3 regions of the Paenibacillus larvae subsp. larvae genome follow, and region 1 is predicted to be linked to each of the others. Evidence: a T-box and tRNA genes for the amino acid it is inferred to sense, from the RefSeq annotation. Region 1 holds a T-box; the other regions hold tRNA genes.
The links. A T-box is a leader RNA that pairs with one kind of tRNA and senses whether it is charged. The one in region 1 lies ahead of argS (arginine--tRNA ligase), so its partner is inferred to be a tRNA-Arg.
Positions count from the first base shown of each region.

Region 2: it encodes a tRNA-Arg, which carries the amino acid that the T-box ahead of argS (arginine--tRNA ligase) is inferred to sense. The anticodon was not compared.
Region 3: it encodes a tRNA-Arg, which carries the amino acid that the T-box ahead of argS (arginine--tRNA ligase) is inferred to sense. The anticodon was not compared.

Region 1 is NZ_CP019687.1:2,810,170-2,815,870, reverse strand. Features, by position in the region: partial or broken gene argS (arginine--tRNA ligase) at 1-1,261, opposite strand, end outside; T-box leader at 1,310-1,573, opposite strand; PreQ1 riboswitch class I at 1,757-1,801, shown strand; gene queC (7-cyano-7-deazaguanine synthase QueC) at 1,810-2,481, shown strand; gene queD (6-carboxytetrahydropterin synthase QueD) at 2,478-2,963, shown strand; gene queE (7-carboxy-7-deazaguanine synthase QueE) at 2,956-3,693, shown strand; gene queF (preQ(1) synthase) at 3,747-4,238, shown strand; gene BXP28_RS14560 (class I SAM-dependent methyltransferase) at 4,647-5,450, shown strand; gene pepV (dipeptidase PepV) at 5,575-5,701, shown strand, end outside.
Region 2 is NZ_CP019687.1:3,046,834-3,052,534, forward strand. Features, by position in the region: gene BXP28_RS15840 (SWIM zinc finger family protein) at 1-942, shown strand, start outside; gene BXP28_RS15845 (DEAD/DEAH box helicase) at 939-3,785, shown strand; gene BXP28_RS25245 (hypothetical protein) at 3,929-3,982, shown strand; tRNA gene BXP28_RS15850 (tRNA-Arg) at 4,564-4,640, opposite strand; tRNA gene BXP28_RS15855 (tRNA-Pro) at 4,650-4,726, opposite strand; tRNA gene BXP28_RS15860 (tRNA-Arg) at 4,736-4,812, opposite strand; tRNA gene BXP28_RS15865 (tRNA-Gly) at 4,817-4,888, opposite strand; tRNA gene BXP28_RS15870 (tRNA-Leu) at 4,892-4,975, opposite strand; tRNA gene BXP28_RS15875 (tRNA-Lys) at 5,012-5,087, opposite strand; tRNA gene BXP28_RS15880 (tRNA-Gln) at 5,095-5,169, opposite strand; tRNA gene BXP28_RS15885 (tRNA-His) at 5,180-5,255, opposite strand; tRNA gene BXP28_RS15890 (tRNA-Asp) at 5,284-5,360, opposite strand; tRNA gene BXP28_RS15895 (tRNA-Met) at 5,364-5,437, opposite strand; tRNA gene BXP28_RS15900 (tRNA-Val) at 5,459-5,534, opposite strand; tRNA gene BXP28_RS15905 (tRNA-Glu) at 5,541-5,615, opposite strand; tRNA gene BXP28_RS15910 (tRNA-Met) at 5,630-5,701, opposite strand, start outside.
Region 3 is NZ_CP019687.1:325,073-330,773, forward strand. Features, by position in the region: rRNA gene BXP28_RS01745 (23S ribosomal RNA) at 16-2,996, shown strand; tRNA gene BXP28_RS01750 (tRNA-Asn) at 3,137-3,212, shown strand; tRNA gene BXP28_RS01755 (tRNA-Ser) at 3,215-3,306, shown strand; tRNA gene BXP28_RS01760 (tRNA-Glu) at 3,317-3,391, shown strand; tRNA gene BXP28_RS01765 (tRNA-Val) at 3,457-3,532, shown strand; tRNA gene BXP28_RS01770 (tRNA-Met) at 3,596-3,669, shown strand; tRNA gene BXP28_RS01775 (tRNA-Asp) at 3,673-3,749, shown strand; tRNA gene BXP28_RS01780 (tRNA-Phe) at 3,798-3,873, shown strand; tRNA gene BXP28_RS01785 (tRNA-Thr) at 3,883-3,958, shown strand; tRNA gene BXP28_RS01790 (tRNA-Tyr) at 3,978-4,063, shown strand; tRNA gene BXP28_RS01795 (tRNA-Trp) at 4,070-4,143, shown strand; tRNA gene BXP28_RS01800 (tRNA-His) at 4,154-4,229, shown strand; tRNA gene BXP28_RS01805 (tRNA-Gln) at 4,241-4,312, shown strand; tRNA gene BXP28_RS01810 (tRNA-Gly) at 4,319-4,393, shown strand; tRNA gene BXP28_RS01815 (tRNA-Cys) at 4,400-4,473, shown strand; tRNA gene BXP28_RS01820 (tRNA-Leu) at 4,482-4,570, shown strand; tRNA gene BXP28_RS01825 (tRNA-Arg) at 4,588-4,664, shown strand; tRNA gene BXP28_RS01830 (tRNA-Leu) at 4,669-4,751, shown strand; gene BXP28_RS01835 (alpha/beta fold hydrolase) at 4,900-5,694, opposite strand.

The sequences.
Region 1 (5,701 bases):
TTATTTTTCAGGTCCCCGAAGACTATGGCTCCGATACCGACAGCTTCAGCCACATGCTCTTTATCCGGCAAAAGCGGGTTTTTTTCTTCAATAATCTCTCTTGCCCGGTTTACGGCTTCCTGCAGTACTTCCTCCAGGGAAACAACACGCCCTCTGCGGGTAGACATTTTTTTGCCTGCAAATTTCATCAGGCCGAAGGGGACATGTTCACAACTTTCAACCCAGGTTTTTCCAAGCTTGCCGAGTACGGCAAAGACTTGCTTAAAGTGCAGTTTCTGCTCTCCGCCTACTACATACAGCAGCTTGTCTCCCTTCATTACATCATGTCTGTATATAGCCGTTGCCAGATCACGGGTCGGGTAAATCGTAGTGCCGTCAGATTTGGTGATGAGACAGGGCGGCATTCCTTCTTCATCCAGCCTGACCACATAAGCCCCGTCACTTTCCTCAAGCAGATTTTGCTCTTTTAAGGCCTTAATTACAGGAACGATTTTGTCATTATAGAAGCTTTCCCCAAGGGTATGGTCAAATTTGACTCCGAGTTTATCATACATGCGCTCAAATTCATTCAAACTGACTTTTACAAAATATTCCCATAAGCGTTTGGCGTCCTCATCTCCCGTCTCCAGCTTGCGGAACCAGCCCCTTGCCTCATCCTCCAATTCCGGATACTGCTCAGCTTCTTCATGAAAACGGACATACAGCTCCAGTGATTCGCGGATCGGGTCTGCTTTCAGCTTCTCCTCGCTGCCCCAATGCTTATAAGCGCAAATCTGCTTGCCGAATTGCGTGCCCCAATCTCCCAAATGATTCACACTTACAGGTTCAAACCCGGTCTCTTTGTACAAGTTATACAAGGCGTTTCCGATCACAGTAGAACGTAAGTGCCCAATGCCGAACGGCTTGGCGATATTCGGGGAAGACATGTCGATAATGACCCGCTTTCCTTGGCCCAGATCAGGTTTGCCGAATTCCGGATTCATCATTCCTTGAAGAAGCAGGTCCCCGTATACAGAGGGAGTAAAGAATAAATTGATGTAAGGGCCTGCCGCTTCTGCCCTGACTCCTTCTGCATGAATGGCGGCCGCAAGCTCGGCAGCTATCTGTGCCGGCGGCTTCCTAAGCAGTTTGGAAGCATGAAAGCAGGGGAAGGCTACATCCCCCATGTCCCCGGAAGGGGGGGTTCCAGTACCTGATGAATATCCTCTGCGTCCAAGGGAAGGACGTCTTTTAGCAGATGGGCCGCATATTTCGTTAACATAGACAAGATACTTCCTCCTTTCAAAAAAAGAAGGCTCCCGTCTCCTTAAAAAGAGACGAGAGCCTGCAGTTCCCGCGGTACCACTCTTGGTGCCGGATAACAATAACGGACAAGTATTATTCATACCAGCCGGTTGTTACGGCCGCTTTGCACGCTAACGGGGTGAATGCCGGATCTTCCTACACAAGCTGAAAAGCTGTTCAGAAGACCATCTCCTGGGGGCGCTTCATCCTGATGCTTAGTACCGGCTTCCACCAACCCGGTTCGCTGTTACCGCTCTATCAGGATTACTCTCCCAATCCTCGATGTTGACAGGTTATAGAATTTTAGATGCTGATCGTTTTCCCTAAATTGTATTCCATTGTACAGCAGCCGTGAAGAGAATACAAGAGGCTGGATAAGAAAGGACATAGCCAGGAGCAGGGGAATCCGGTATAATAGCCTTTGTCCCAGCTGTATGCTTATTTTATAAAAGAAAATCCGTGCTGCTACAGCATGGGAGAGGTTCGAGATCTTCCCTCTATAAAAAACTAAGGAGCTGAATTACTGTGAAACAAGAGAAAGCTATTGTTGTATTTAGCGGGGGGCAGGATAGCACTACGTGTTTGTTCTGGGCTCTCCGGCAATTTGGTGAGGTAGAAACCGTAACTTTTGATTACGGGCAAAGACACAGTTTGGAAATGAAAGTGGCTAAAAGCATTGCAGAAGAACTGGGCTTAAAGCATACGGTTCTGGACATGAGCCTGTTGAATCAGCTGGCGCCCAGCGCTTTGACCCGAAAAGACATGGCCATAGAAGAAAAGGAAGGGGAACCGCCTTCCACTTTTGTAGACGGAAGAAACATGCTGTTTCTTACATTTGCGGCTGTTATGGCTAAGCAGGCGGGGGCAAGGCATCTGGTTACGGGAGTATGCGAAACGGATTTTAGCGGGTATCCGGATTGCCGGGACGCTTTCATCAAGTCATTGAATGTGACACTTAATCTGGCTATGGATTATCCGTTTGTCATTCATACACCTTTAATGTGGCTAAACAAAGCCCAGACATGGGAACTGGCCGATCAGCTCGGCGCCTATGAATTTGTTAAAGAAAAAACGTTAACCTGCTATAACGGAGTTATGGGCAGCGGGTGCGGAGAGTGTCCGGCATGCAAACTTAGAAATGCGGGACTCAAGCAATATGAACAACAACTGGCGGTGAAAGGGGCTGTAATACAATGACGCGTCCAGGTGATTTCCGTATTGTAGATAAGCTGCAGCGGGCAGGTCAGGATATTGCGTGCAGCCAGCTTCGTTATCATCATAAACGGGTGTTAGTCAGTAAAGAATTCACTTTCGACGCGTCCCATCATCTGCATGCCTATGAAGGAAAATGTAAAAATCTGCACGGGCATACCTATAAAGCGGTCTTCGGGATTAGCGGCCGCGTGAATGATATCGGCCTGATGGTGGACTTTGCTGATATCAAGGAAATTTGGAAACAGGATATCGAGCCTTATTTGGATCACCGTTATCTGAACGAAACACTCCCGGCTATGAATACAACTGCGGAGAATATGGTGGTCTGGCTGTTTGAAAAAATGGAGGAGTCTCTTCCGGACCGGATCATGGAAGAACAAGGTGCCCGGGTAGAATTCGTCCGCCTTTACGAAACACCGACCAGCTTTGCAGAGGCCAGACGGGAGTGGATCACCGGTGACTAATATTCCTGTGCTGGAAATATTCGGGCCAACAATTCAGGGAGAAGGTATGGTCATTGGCCAAAAAACGATGTTTGTACGGACAGCCGGCTGTGATTACAGATGCAGCTGGTGTGATTCCTCCTTTACGTGGGACGGAAGCGGCAAAGATCAAATCCGGATGCTGTCTCCGGAAGATATTGTGGAAGAACTGAAACGCCTTGGCGGAAAGAGATTTTCCCATGTTACGATATCAGGCGGTAATCCGGTGCTGCTTTCACAAATGGGGAAACTCGTGAGCCTTTTGCAGTCTCAAGGAATCCGTACAGCCATTGAGACCCAGGGCTCCAAGTGGCAGGACTGGCTTTTGGCTGTGGATGACGTTACTTTATCCCCTAAGCCTCCAAGTTCCGGTATGACAACCGATTGGGGCATGCTTGACAAGATTGCAGAAAAGTTACGGGGACGCATGCAAAGCCACCCCATGCAGCGGGTAAGCCTGAAAGTAGTCGTATTTGACGACATTGATTTTCAATATGCTAAACGGGTTCATCAAAGGTATCCTCTCGTACCGATGTATCTTCAGGTTGGCAACCCGGATATTTATACGGCTGATAACGCAAAACTGCTTGAGCAGCTCCTTGACCGGTATGAATGGCTTATCCGGAAAACCGTTGCATCCGGGGATTTGAATGATGTAATGGTACTTCCGCAGCTTCATGCTTTTCTTTGGGGCAATAAACGCGGTGTGTAGAAAATACGTTACGCAGATGTAAAAGAATGTTATTCGAAAAGGAGCGAACAGAAGTGTCTCATGAAAAAGGAATAGAGGGGCTGACTTTACTCGGAAACCAGAAGACCCAGTATCCTACCCAGTATGACCCGGGTGTTCTGGAATCCTTTGACAATAAAAAACCGGACAGGGATTACTTCGTCAAGTTCAACTGCCCTGAATTTACAAGCTTGTGCCCGATGACGGGCCAGCCTGATTTCGCTACCATCTATATCAGCTATATCCCTGATCAGAAAATGGTAGAGAGCAAATCACTCAAGCTGTACCTGTTCAGCTTCCGCAATCATGGAGATTTCCACGAGCATTGTGTGAATGTCATTATGGATGATCTGATAGAACTGATGCAGCCGAAATACATTGAAGTGTGGGGCAAATTCACTCCGCGCGGCGGTATCTCCATTGATCCTTATTGCAATTATGGAAAGCCCGGCACCAAGTATGAACAGATGGCCGAGCACCGGATGATGAACCATGATATGTATCCGGAACAAGTGGATAACAGATAAATGTGAGGCGGCTTTCTCCTTATAGGGGAAGGCCGCTTTCCATAAGTGGTCTTTTTGCTGAATAAAAAAGAAATCGCTTTCTTTTCCAAGAACATACATATAAGTAAAGAACATTCCATGTTGAAAATGTTTCATATCAAGAATATCTTTTGAAGGAGGGAAAGCCGTGTCTGTCCAGATTCAGCATCCGGGTGAACCGTTTTACGAGCTGCCTTTGGAGACTACCAGACTCACACCCAATTATAGGATTGATCTGCGCAATGCTCGCAATCTGCATCCCGACCGTTTTTTAAACGCAAATATAGTAAGAGACTGGTCTTTGCTTAGCTGGAAAGAGGTTGGAAAGCCATATCAGGTTGAGAATATGTCAAAGACCCGTACTTCCTGGAAAAAAAACAGGGGAAGTCCATGCCTGCCCATACTTCCTGGGAGTATTTCAACAAATCTTTTCATGAATGGTTCGAGAAAAATGTACCGGCTGAAAAATCGGAGGCGGCCAAATCGTTTTGGAAGCATGTGTCGGGATTTAACTTGAAGGAGGTCAGATATGCCTTCAAAGACCTGATGATGATTCATCTTTGGAATTATGCCCACCGTATACAGGATGGCATATGGGATCCAAGGGGGAAAAGGGCACTCTTCCAGGGACTGGATTTGGATAAGCCGCGGATCTTATTTCTGGGAGCGGCAGAGGGATATGAAGCCATGCAGCTTCAAGCGATGTATCCGGGCGGGGAATGCGTGCTGGTCGATTACGACGAGTTTTGCAAGACGACCCGTTTTGGCGACTTCCCGGAAACTTACCCGTTCCTTGGAACAGATTCTTCCACGGGGCAGCCAAAAGTCTGGTATAAAAATGGGATGAATCTGTATTATCTGGTGGAGGATATTCGTGATCTTTCCTTTGGTAAAGAGTTTGATCTGATTATCAGTGTGGGGTTGCTGGAGCATTTTCCCGACGAATACAAGCCGGAAGTTATGGATTGGCACCGGAAATTTCTGAAACCCGGAGGATACGCTATTCTTACAACGCCGCGCAATCAGCCGCGGTCCCGGATTTTTTACCGGGTCATGGAAGATGTGATGAACCATACTTACCGGGAACTGATGGATATTAGGCAAATGGGGCTGTATGTGTATGAGAACGGCTTTGATATCCTTAGACACGGTTTTATCAAGGTACACAACGGTATTGTGGCCCGCCCAAGATGAAGCAGTTCTAAACGGGAAGTTGCCGGAGAGAGAAAAAACCTTAAGCTATAAACCGGGCTTTTCCCTGAAAGCTTCCCGGAGTGTATAATGAAGAATAGCTATAAGAGAAAGCGAGTGGTTGCGAATGACACAATCATGGAAAGAACTGGCCGAATCCAAAAGAGACAGCTACATAGAAGATGCCAAGAAACTTCTGTCGATACCGAGCACACCCGACCCGGCTACGGCGGGGCCCGGAAAGCCTTTTGGCA
Region 2 (5,701 bases), 240 kb from region 1:
CAAAATTGCCGGACTACATCGGCAGACATTATTTCAAAACTCAGAAAACTGTTTAAAGAACCCAAAGCAGAGACATGGATAAAAAAGGCCGATAATAAATGGTCCGAAACCTTGAGTATTTTAGGCCCTTTTGCTTTAAATGAAATAAATAGTCCCATTGACTGGTTATACGTATACAGGCTGTTGTGGTGGAAAGATACCCTGCCGGAAAGAAAACAAAGAGAAGTAGAACAATTGGGAGAACGGCGCATCTCTTCCCATTCCCTAAACCCCCGGCAGGAAGATGTATTATGCATTGCCTTAGCCCACTTCTCAGTCATTCGCAAGGAATGGGAAAAGGCTTGTTCTATCCTGGACAATCTTCATGAACGGCGGGCTTCTGACTTCTTTTTTTATTTGGAGGAAGCCCGTACCCATCAGGAATGGGATGTTTTATTGGACTGGTTACGTTGGTTAAAGCCGTCCATGACAAAGTCTTCTCAGGATGATTTCCGCTTGCTTTGTCAGTACTGGATGGAGGTGGCTAAGCATACCGGTTCTGATCAGGAATGGGTAGAAGTGATGGAATCTCTTCTTCCGCGTTCTTTTTATTACTATACCGGCTACCTGCTGCAGACAAAGCGATACCAGCAATGGGTAGATCTACAACTGTCCAATCAGGAATCGCCGCTTAATCTGTATACTATGGAACTAAAAGCGGTAGAAGAAACAGATCCGGCGCTTTTGCTGCCCCTGTACCACCAATCTATTGAGAGAGCAATCCTGGAGAAAAACCGTTCCTCTTATAAGATTGCCGTACGTCTTTTAAAGGAGCTCCAGGAATATTACCGGATATTAGGGCGTGAACTTCAATGGAAGCAGTATATTACTTTTCTATCGGATAAATATGCCCGGCTGAGGGCTTTTCAAGAAGAATTCAAGAAAGGAAAATGGGTGCTATGATGGATACCGGAACGCTTGTTGTCCATGCGGAGTGGATGGCGTCCGAAGCTTTTTTTGTTTGGGGAACACGGGGAAGCGGCGGAATATGGGATGCTTTTGATCTTAAAAATGTTTTGTTTGCCTGGCATGCCCCTTCCTATTACGGAACAACCATTGAAACCTTGGAATGGCATGAGAAAAAAGGACTCCTTCTGACTCCATTGGAGGCATTGGATTATTTTGCGGCCCCTTCCTGTGCCAGGCACCTTCCCCTTAAATGGGGACCTCTAACGGAAGAATTAATCCAAATCTCTCCTCATATCCTGTCGGCTTTGGAAGCAGGGCAATTTATGCCGGACTATGAGCAGTGGAAAAAAGGGACATTGGGGTGGAAAATAAACTTGTCTCCTGATCATCAACCCTCCTTTGAAGATACTTCTGCGTGGCTGGCCCGACTTGTTCCGGAATGGATCGATCAAGACGGAAGCAGAAAATCCGTACTTAAGGAACTGGAACAACAACTTTCCTTTCGGCAAGGCCTCTCACCGGTAACGGCCTGGATGGATGAAGAGGATTGGCTTGTGGCAATTGGATGGAAAAAGAATCGGCTCCCTTTCCGGATTTGTCTTAAACTGAATGAACCTGCCTATCGGGATAACTGGAAACTTGATATTATTCTGCAGGATCGTGACAATCCTGCTATAATTCGGACCGTCGAAGAAAATGGCAAGCCTGCCATAGAAGAAATTTCTTTACCCAAAGAATGGATTGATCATCAAATCAGGGTACAAAAAGACACGAAGAAATGGATAATGATGCTTCCTTGGCTAAGGGAAGATAAAAAGCCTTATTCTTTGAAAAAGCAGCTTTCTACGGACGAAGCCTGGCGTTTTCTGACTGAAGGGAGTTTGCGGTTGGTAGAAGCCGGCTATTCCATCTTTTTGCCTGAATGGTGGGAACGAATTAGAAGAATAAAGCCCCGTATGAGAGCTAAGCTAAAAGGCCAGGCCGGAGCCGCCAGAGAATCTCTGATTGGGCTTAAGCAGCTAATGGAGTTTGACTGGAAACTAGTTATAGAAGACCTTGAACTGACCGAAGGGGAATTCCTCAGGCTACTGGAAGAAAAGCGCAATCTCGTACAAATCAGGGGTCGCTGGGTACAAATCGATCCGGGGCTTTACGAACAGATGGAGCAGATGGTCGAAAGAATGAAGAAGCAAAAAGGTCTTACTTTGAAGGATGTACTTGAACTTCATCTTCTTGAAGGAGAAGACCAAGTTCCTGTTTCCGGGGAAGCTGATAAAACTAAACAGCGGCTTCTTCTTGAAGTGGAGGTGACAGACCATTTACGCCAGCTGATCGACCGTATGACGCATGCGGCCTCAATTCCCGGTATTTCCACTCCCAAAGGGTTTCGCGGGACTCTGCGGCCTTATCAGTCGGAGGGAATTTCCTGGATGCATTTTCTTAGACAGCTGCAGCTTGGAGGATGTCTGGCCGATGATATGGGACTTGGAAAAACCATTCAATGGATCAGCTACTTATTAAAAGCAAAGGAAGACGGAGGCCTCTCCTCTCCTTCCCTTCTCATTTGTCCTACATCCGTCCTGGGTAATTGGCAAATGGAACTCAAGCGGTTTGCTCCTTCACTAAATGTACATCTGCATTATGGCCCTAACCGGCGGAAAGGGGTCTCTTTTGAGCAGGCGGTATCCGCAACCGATCTGGTTCTGACCTCATATACGTTGTCTCACCTAGATGAAGAAGAACTCAGCACCGTATATTGGGACTCAATTTGTCTGGATGAGGCACAAAACATCAAAAATGCCTATACCAAACAGGCCGCCTCGATCCGTAAGCTGAAGGGGCACCATAGGATAGCTTTGACCGGTACCCCCATTGAGAACCGCTTGACGGAACTATGGTCTATCTTCGATTTCCTTAATCCCGGTTACCTGGGTACCCAAAGGGAATTTACCCAACGGTATGTTCATTCAATTGAACGAATACAGGATACGAAATCCATTAATCAGGTGCAAAAACTGATTAGGCCCTTCCTATTACGCCGTATTAAGAAAGACCCGGCTATTCAACTGGATCTGCCCGATAAAAACGAAGTCAAAACATTTGTTACTCTATCTGCGGAACAAGCTTCGCTGTATGAAAACTATATCCATGATATGCTCGACAGATTGAATCAGGCTGGCGGTATGGGACGGCGCGGTATCATTCTCGCTGCTTTAACAAAGCTAAAACAAATTTGTAATCACCCCGCCCTCGTGCTCAAAGAACGGCCGGGCGGGCCATGGGAGCAGCGGTCCGGCAAGCTTGATCGTCTGGTTGAAATGGTTCACGAGCTTCGTGACGAAGGTGATAAATGCCTTATCTTCACCCAATTCGTGGACACGGGTTTTCTGCTCCAGCACGTACTGGAGCAGGAGCTTGGACACCCTGTACTTTTCCTGCACGGGGGTTCCTCGAAAGCAGATCGGGATAAGATGATAGCACGCTTTCAAGATCTTACATTACCTGAAGATGAGCAGCGTTATGTTTTTCTCCTGTCGCTTAAAGCAGGAGGAACGGGACTCAATCTGACAGCGGCAAACCATGTGTTCCACTTTGACCGCTGGTGGAACCCAGCCGTAGAAAACCAGGCCACGGACCGGGCCTACCGGATTGGTCAGACGCGAAATGTGCAGGTCCATAAATTTATAACTTTGGGAACTCTGGAAGAGAGGATTGACGAGATGATCGAACAGAAGCTCGGCCTAAGCCAGCAAATTGTGGGCCAAGGGGAAAATTGGATCACTGAATTGGATACAGATGAACTGAAGGAGCTTCTTTCGCTAAGAAAAGACTGGTAAAAACGCAGAATATGGAAAAAATTTCTATAACTTTTCCCAGCTTGGTGATATAATAATCATACAATAGAGTAAGTTTCAAGGGTGTCGGCTAACCTCAAATCAGGAGGTGATGCCCTGTGGAAGTGAAAGACGCACTGACGCTGATGATTTCCTTCGCGAGCTTAGTCGTCCTGATCCTTTCGCAGAAAAAGAAGTAGACCTCCCTTGACTTTGCGGCTCAAGGAGGTCTATCTTCGTCCCAATGATTGAAGCTGATTACCCTTGAAGGCAATCTATTGTGTTAGACCGTGGATGTTCCCGCATCTACGGTCTTTTTTATCGTATGTAGAGAAGGCAAATATGTTTCCATCAATTTCTGAAACCTTTTTCCGTTTAACCTCACTAAAGCGTATTTTACCACAGCGAATCGTGAAAAGAAAAGAAAATCACGCACTTAAGTGGAATTTAGGATTTCCTCTTTTCTAAAAATAAACAAGCATACAACCTGGTGATAATTGTCCGGCTTACGGTACACAAGAAATGGACACGACAAACCGGATGAAGTAGATTCTTCTTGAAAAAAACCTTTTATCCTAATCTTATTTTAGACAATATGGACAAGCTTGGCAATGGTATAAATCAAGCACTCTCAAGGATTTTTAGGGGCTTTAAACACAGTCTCAGCTTGTTAATACTAAAACAGGCCACGCTAATTTATTAAATGGGGGTCCATTTTAAACTAGAACAAAATAAAAAAACCTTTCTTAGCCCACAAGCTAATGAAAGATTCGGTAATCACTGGCGTCCCAGGAGGGATTCGAACCCCCGACACACGGCTTAGAAGGCCGTTGCTCTATCCAGCTGAGCTACTGGGACATCTATATATGGTCGGGACGACACGATTTGAACATGCGACCCCCTGGTCCCAAACCAGGTGCTCTACCAAGCTGAGCTACATCCCGACATAAAAATGGCGTGCCCTGAGAGATTCGAACTCCCGACCTTTTGATTCGTAGTCAAACGCTCTATCCAGCTGAGCTAAGGGCACGTGAAGCGGAAGACGGGATTCGAACCCGCGACCCTCGCCTTGGCAAGGCGATGCTCTACCCCTGAGCCACTTCCGCAAATGGTGCGCGTGGAGGGACTTGAACCCCCACGTCAGAGACGCTAGATCCTAAGTCTAGTGCGTCTGCCAATTCCGCCACACGCGCAAATTATGAAATTTGTGTCTGATCTTGTTGTAAAACTGGTGAGCCATGAAGGACTCGAACCTTCGACACCCTGATTAAAAGTCAGGTGCTCTACCAACTGAGCTAATGGCTCTCATATGTGGCTGGGGGTATAGGATTCGAACCTATGCATGACGGAGTCAAAGTCCGTTGCCTTACCGCTTGGCTAACCCCCAAAAAAAGTTATGGGGCGATCGAAGGGAATCGAACCCTCGAGTGTCGGAGCCACAATCCGATGCGTTAACCACTTCGCCACGACCGCCACATGACAAAAGGGTTGGTAAAGTAAATGGCGGAGCTGACGGGATTCGAACCCGCGGTCTCCTGCGTGACAGGCAGGCATGTTAGGCCTCTACACCACAGCTCCATATTGCGGGGGCAGGATTTGAACCTACGACCTTCGGGTTATGAGCCCGACGAGCTACCGGACTGCTCCACCCCGCGACGATTTAATTATTACGAATATGGTGGACGCTGACGGGATCGAACCGCCGACCCTCTGCTTGTAAGGCAGATGCTCTCCCAGCTGAGCTAAGCGTCCATATAATGGTGACCCGTAGGGGATTCGAACCCCTGTTACCTCCGTGAAAGGGAGGTGTCTTAACCCCTTGACCAACGGGCCTTATTAAGATTGTATAGCGGCGGAGGGGCTTGAACCCCCGACCTTACGGGTATGAACCGTACGCTCTAGCCAGCTGAGCTACGCCG
Region 3 (5,701 bases), 1.8 Mb from region 1:
GAAATACAAAGCATAGGTTAAGCTGGTAAGAGCACACGGAGGATGCCTAGGCGCTAGGAGCCGAAGAAGGACGTGGCGAACAACGATATGCCCCGGGGAGTCGTAAGCAGACTTTGATCCGGGGATGTCCGAATGGGGGAACCCGGCTGCGGTTATGCGCAGTCACTCACTTCTGAATCCATAGGAAGTGAAGAGGCAGACCAGGGGAACTGAAACATCTAAGTACCCTGAGGAGAAGAAAACAATCGTGATTCCGTCAGTAGCGGCGAGCGAAAGCGGAGGAGCCCAAACCAGAGAGCTTGCTCACTGGGGTTGTGGGACACCTTATACGGAGTTACAAAGGAGCAGATTAGGCGAAGAGGTCTGGAAAGGCCTGCCACAGAAGGTAACAGCCCTGTAGCTGAAAGTCTGCTCTCTCCAAGGTGGATCCCGAGTACGGCGGGACACGGGAAACCCCGTCGGAATCCGGCAGGACCATCTGCCAAGGCTAAATACTCCCTAGCGACCGATAGTGAAGCAGTACCGTGAGGGAAAGGTGAAAAGCACCCCGGGAGGGGAGTGAAAGAGAACCTGAAACCGTGTGCTTACAAGAAGTCAGAACCCTATGATTTTCTTCGGGAAATCAGGGTGATGGCGTGCCTTTTGTAGAATGAACCGGCGAGTTACGCTTGCATGCAAGGTTAAGGTGAAGAGCCGGAGCCGCAGCGAAAGCGAGTCTGAACAGGGCAAAGCATAAGCTTACGAAGTAGCAATACTTTGTATTGCTTGGAAGTATGCAGGCGTAGACCCGAAACCGTGTGATCTACCCCTGTCCAGGGTGAAGGTGAGGTAACACTCACTGGAGGCCCGAACCCACGAATGTTGAAAAATTCGGGGATGAGGTGGGGGTAGCGGAGAAATTCCAATCGAACTCGGAGATAGCTGGTTCTCCTCGAAATAGCTTTAGGGCTAGCCTCGGGTTAGAGTGATGGAGGTAAAGCACTGATTGGGTGCGGGGCCCGCCAAGGGTTACCAAGTCTAGTCAAACTCTGAATGCCATCCACTCGGTGCCCGGGAGTCAGACAGTGAGTGCTAAGATCCATTGTCAAGAGGGAAACAGCCCAGATCATCAGCTAAGGTCCCCAAGTGTGTGTTAAGTGGGAAAGGATGTGGAGTTGCACAGACAACCAGGATGTTGGCTTAGAAGCAGCCACCATTTAAAGAGTGCGTAATAGCTCACTGGTCGAGTGACTCTGCGCCGAAAATGTAACGGGGCTAAATACACCACCGAAGCTATGGGTCCTAATTAAGGGCAGTAGGGGAGCGTTCCAAGCAGCATAGAAGGTTGACCGTGAGGACAGCTGGAGCGCTTGGAAGTGAGAATGCCGGTATGAGTAACGAAAAGATCAGTGAGAATCTGATCCGCCGAAAGCCTAAGGGTTCCTGAGGAAGGTTCGTCCGCTCAGGGTAAGTCGGGACCTAAGGCGAGGCCGAAAGGCGTAGTCGAAGGACAACAGGCAGAAATTCCTGTACCACCAAACACCGCTATGAGCGATGGGGTGACACAGTAGGGTAGGGACGCAAGCTGATGGAAGTGCTTGTCCAAGCAGTGAGGCTGGTGTGCAGGCAAATCCGCACACGATGAAAGCCGGGCTGTGACGGGGAGTGAAAATAGCAGTAGCGAAGGTCTTGATCTCACACTGTCAAGAAAAGCCTCTAGCCAGGTGCAGGTGCCCGTACCGCAAACCGACACAGGTAGGCGAGAAGAGAATTCTAAGGCGCGCGGAAGAACTCTCGTTAAGGAACTCGGCAAAATGACCCCGTAACTTAGGGAGAAGGGGTGCCCCGGTAGAGTGAATAGCTCGAGGGGGCCGCAGTGAATAGGCCCAAGCGACTGTTTAGCAAAAACACAGGTCTATGCGAAGCCGCAAGGCGAAGTATATGGGCTGACGCCTGCCCGGTGCTGGAAGGTTAAGGGGAGTGGTTAGGGCTTAAGGCCCGAAGCTATGAACCGAAGCCCCAGTAAACGGCGGCCGTAACTATAACGGTCCTAAGGTAGCGAAATTCCTTGTCAGGTAAATTCTGACCCGCACGAATGGCGTAACGACTTGGGCGCTGTCTCAACGAGAGATCCGGTGAAATTTTAATACCTGTGAAGATGCAGGTTACCCGCGACAAGACGGAAAGACCCCATGGAGCTTTACTGCAGCTTGATATTGGACTTTGGTACGATCTGTACAGGATAGGTGGGAGCCTAAGAAGCCGGAGCGCCAGCTTCGGTGGAGGCAGCGTTGGGATACCACTCTGATCGTATCGGAGTTCTAACCCGGGACCGTGAACCGGTTCGGGGACAGTGTCAGGTGGGCAGTTTGACTGGGGCGGTCGCCTCCTAAAGAGTAACGGAGGCGCCCCAAGGTTCCCTCAGAATGGTTGGAAATCATTCGAAGAGTGCAAAGGCAGAAGGGAGCTTGACTGCGAGACCTACAAGTCGAGCAGGGACGAAAGTCGGGCTTAGTGATCCGGTGGTACCGCATGGAAGGGCCATCGCTCAACGGATAAAAGCTACCCTGGGGATAACAGGCTTATCTCCCCCAAGAGTCCACATCGACGGGGAGGTTTGGCACCTCGATGTCGGCTCATCGCATCCTGGGGCTGAAGTAGGTCCCAAGGGTTGGGCTGTTCGCCCATTAAAGCGGTACGCGAGCTGGGTTCAGAACGTCGTGAGACAGTTCGGTCCCTATCTGTCGTGGGCGCAGGAAATTTGAGAGGAGCTGTCCTTAGTACGAGAGGACCGGGATGGACGTACCGCTGGTGTACCAGTTGTTCCGCCAGGAGCACAGCTGGGTAGCTATGTACGGAAGGGATAAGCGCTGAAAGCATCTAAGCGTGAAGCCCGCCTCAAGATGAGATTTCCCAAGTAGTAAGACCCCTTGAAGACGACGAGGTAGATAGGTTGGGGGTGGAAGCGCAGCAATGCGTGGAGCTGACCAATACTAATCGGTCGAGGGCTTATCCTAAAGAAACAACTGTTCTAAGTACACTTTGCTTCGCTGCTAGTTTTCAGGGTGCAAGAGGCTGGTTCAAGCTGCATGCCTTTTCTAAGGCAGGATATTTTCTCGCAGCCTGACCGAGGCAGTAATGCTTCGAAAAATCCTATTCCCCGATAGCTCAGTTGGTAGAGCACTCGACTGTTAATCGAGTTGTCACAGGTTCGAGCCCTGTTCGGGGAGCCAATGGAGAGGTGTCCGAGTTGGCCGAAGGAGCACGATTGGAAATCGTGTAGGCGCCAAAAGCGTCTCGAGGGTTCGAATCCCTCTCTCTCCGCCATTATATATCCGGCCCGTTGGTCAAGGGGTTAAGACACCTCCCTTTCACGGAGGTAACAGGGGTTCGAATCCCCTACGGGTCACCATGTATAATTTTTCTTTTGACAAAGCAGTGAGAACCTAATATAATTGAACTCACATTGCTTTATATGGACGCTTAGCTCAGCTGGGAGAGCATCTGCCTTACAAGCAGAGGGTCGGCGGTTCGATCCCGTCAGCGTCCACCATAATTTAACCCGGAAGATAGGCATAAGCGATTAGCAGATACGCTTGCTTCTAAGGTTAATTGCCGCGGGGTGGAGCAGTCCGGTAGCTCGTCGGGCTCATAACCCGAAGGTCGTAGGTTCAAATCCTGCCCCCGCAATATGGAGCTGTGGTGTAGAGGCCTAACATGCCTGCCTGTCACGCAGGAGACCGCGGGTTCGAATCCCGTCAGCTCCGCCATTCTATTCCATGAATCATGATGTCATGGAAGTTCTGGAAATAAGTTGAGGCTCGGTAGCTCAGTCGGTAGAGCAGAGGACTGAAAATCCTCGTGTCGGCGGTTCGATTCCGTCCCGAGCCACCATAGCGACCAGCCGGTGTAGCTCAATTGGTAGAGCAACTGACTTGTAATCAGTAGGTTGGGGGTTCAAGTCCTCTCGCCGGCACCATCGCATAGTTTTATAATGTGGAGGCTTAGCGAAGTGGCCAAACGCAGCAGACTGTAAATCTGTTCTCTTACGAGTTCGGTGGTTCGAATCCATCAGCCTCCACCATATTATAGGGGCATAGTTTAAAGGTAGAACAGCGGTCTCCAAAACCGTTAGTGTGGGTTCAATTCCTGCTGCCCCTGCCAAAGTTTTATGGCGGTCGTGGCGAAGTGGTTAACGCATCGGATTGTGGCTCCGACACTCGAGGGTTCGATTCCCTTCGATCGCCCCATATAGTCCTGTTGGGGGTTAGCCAAGCGGTAAGGCAACGGACTTTGACTCCGTCATGCATAGGTTCGAATCCTATACCCCCAGTTTAATGCGGAAGTGGCTCAGTGGTAGAGCATCGCCTTGCCAAGGCGAGGGTCGCGGGTTCGAACCCCGTCTTCCGCTCCATCCTAAGGCGCCATAGCCAAGTGGTAAGGCAGAGCTCTGCAAAAGCTTTACCCCCAGTTCGAATCTGGGTGGCGCCTCCATTATTTACGCCGGAGTGGCGGAATCGGCAGACGCACAGGACTTAAAATCCTGCGGTAGGTGACTACCGTACCAGTTCAAGTCTGGTCTTCGGCACCAGTTCTATCGAATAGTAAGTGCCCTTAGCTCAGCTGGATAGAGCGTTTGACTACGAATCAAAAGGTCAGGAGTTCGAATCTCTTAGGGCACGCCAGTAAGCCGGTGTGGCGGAATGGCAGACGCGACGGACTCAAAATCCGTTTCTCGCAAGAGAGTGGGGGTTCAAGTCCCTTCACCGGCATAATTCAAAAAGCAAGTGCAGCTATTACCCTGCACTTGCTTTTTCTATATACCCAATTCCACTGCATTTCTTTTCAAGAATAATTCTGTTATTTTTTGTTTCCAATTTGTTTTGATTTCTTTTTTACTAGCAGCATTCATTACCCTTATTATTGGAACATTTGCTTTAGAAAGGACTTTACCTGTTTATTGAACCAGCCAGGTTGCTCCAAAGGTGTCAGATGTGCGGATTTATCTATCTGAACATATTGGGAATCAGGAATTTTATCCGCCATTCGCTGCATCACATCGGGAGGAGTAATAGGGTCTTCGGTTCCGGCTACGATTAAGACAGGAACAGAAATGGAAGATAAATCCTGAATCGAACTCTCACGAAATGCCATAGCCAGACTGATGTGTGCCAAACCGGCCGGGTCCATGGACAGAATCATGTTTTGGATATCTTGTACCAGTTTTTGATTATCTTTTTTAGTATCCGCGGCAACAAGGTTTGGTAACATCTGCTCAACTAACTGGTTGGAGCCATGTTCAAGCAGGTTCCCAGCTGTATGCAATCGTTTTGTTTGGCCTTCGACTGTGTCCGCATCCGGTCTTGTATTCGTCAGAATAAACGCCAGGATTCGCTCAGGCGCTTTACGCCATAAGGAAAATGCAACATATCCTCCCATGGAAAGACCACAGCAAACAAATTGGACAATACCCAAATTATCCAGCAAAGCAAGTATATCCTCGGCTAATTCTTCAAATGAAAATGGATGCTTGGAGTCTTGAGATTGTCCCATTCCTCTAAAGTCAGGTGCAATTACCCTGTAAGACAATTTAAAATAATCCAGTTGATTAATCCACATGCTCCCCTCAAAAGGGGAACCGTGAAGGAAAACCAATGCTGGACCCTCTCCCTCATCAATTATGTACATTTCTTTATTTCTTACTGTTAATTTCATTAAAAAT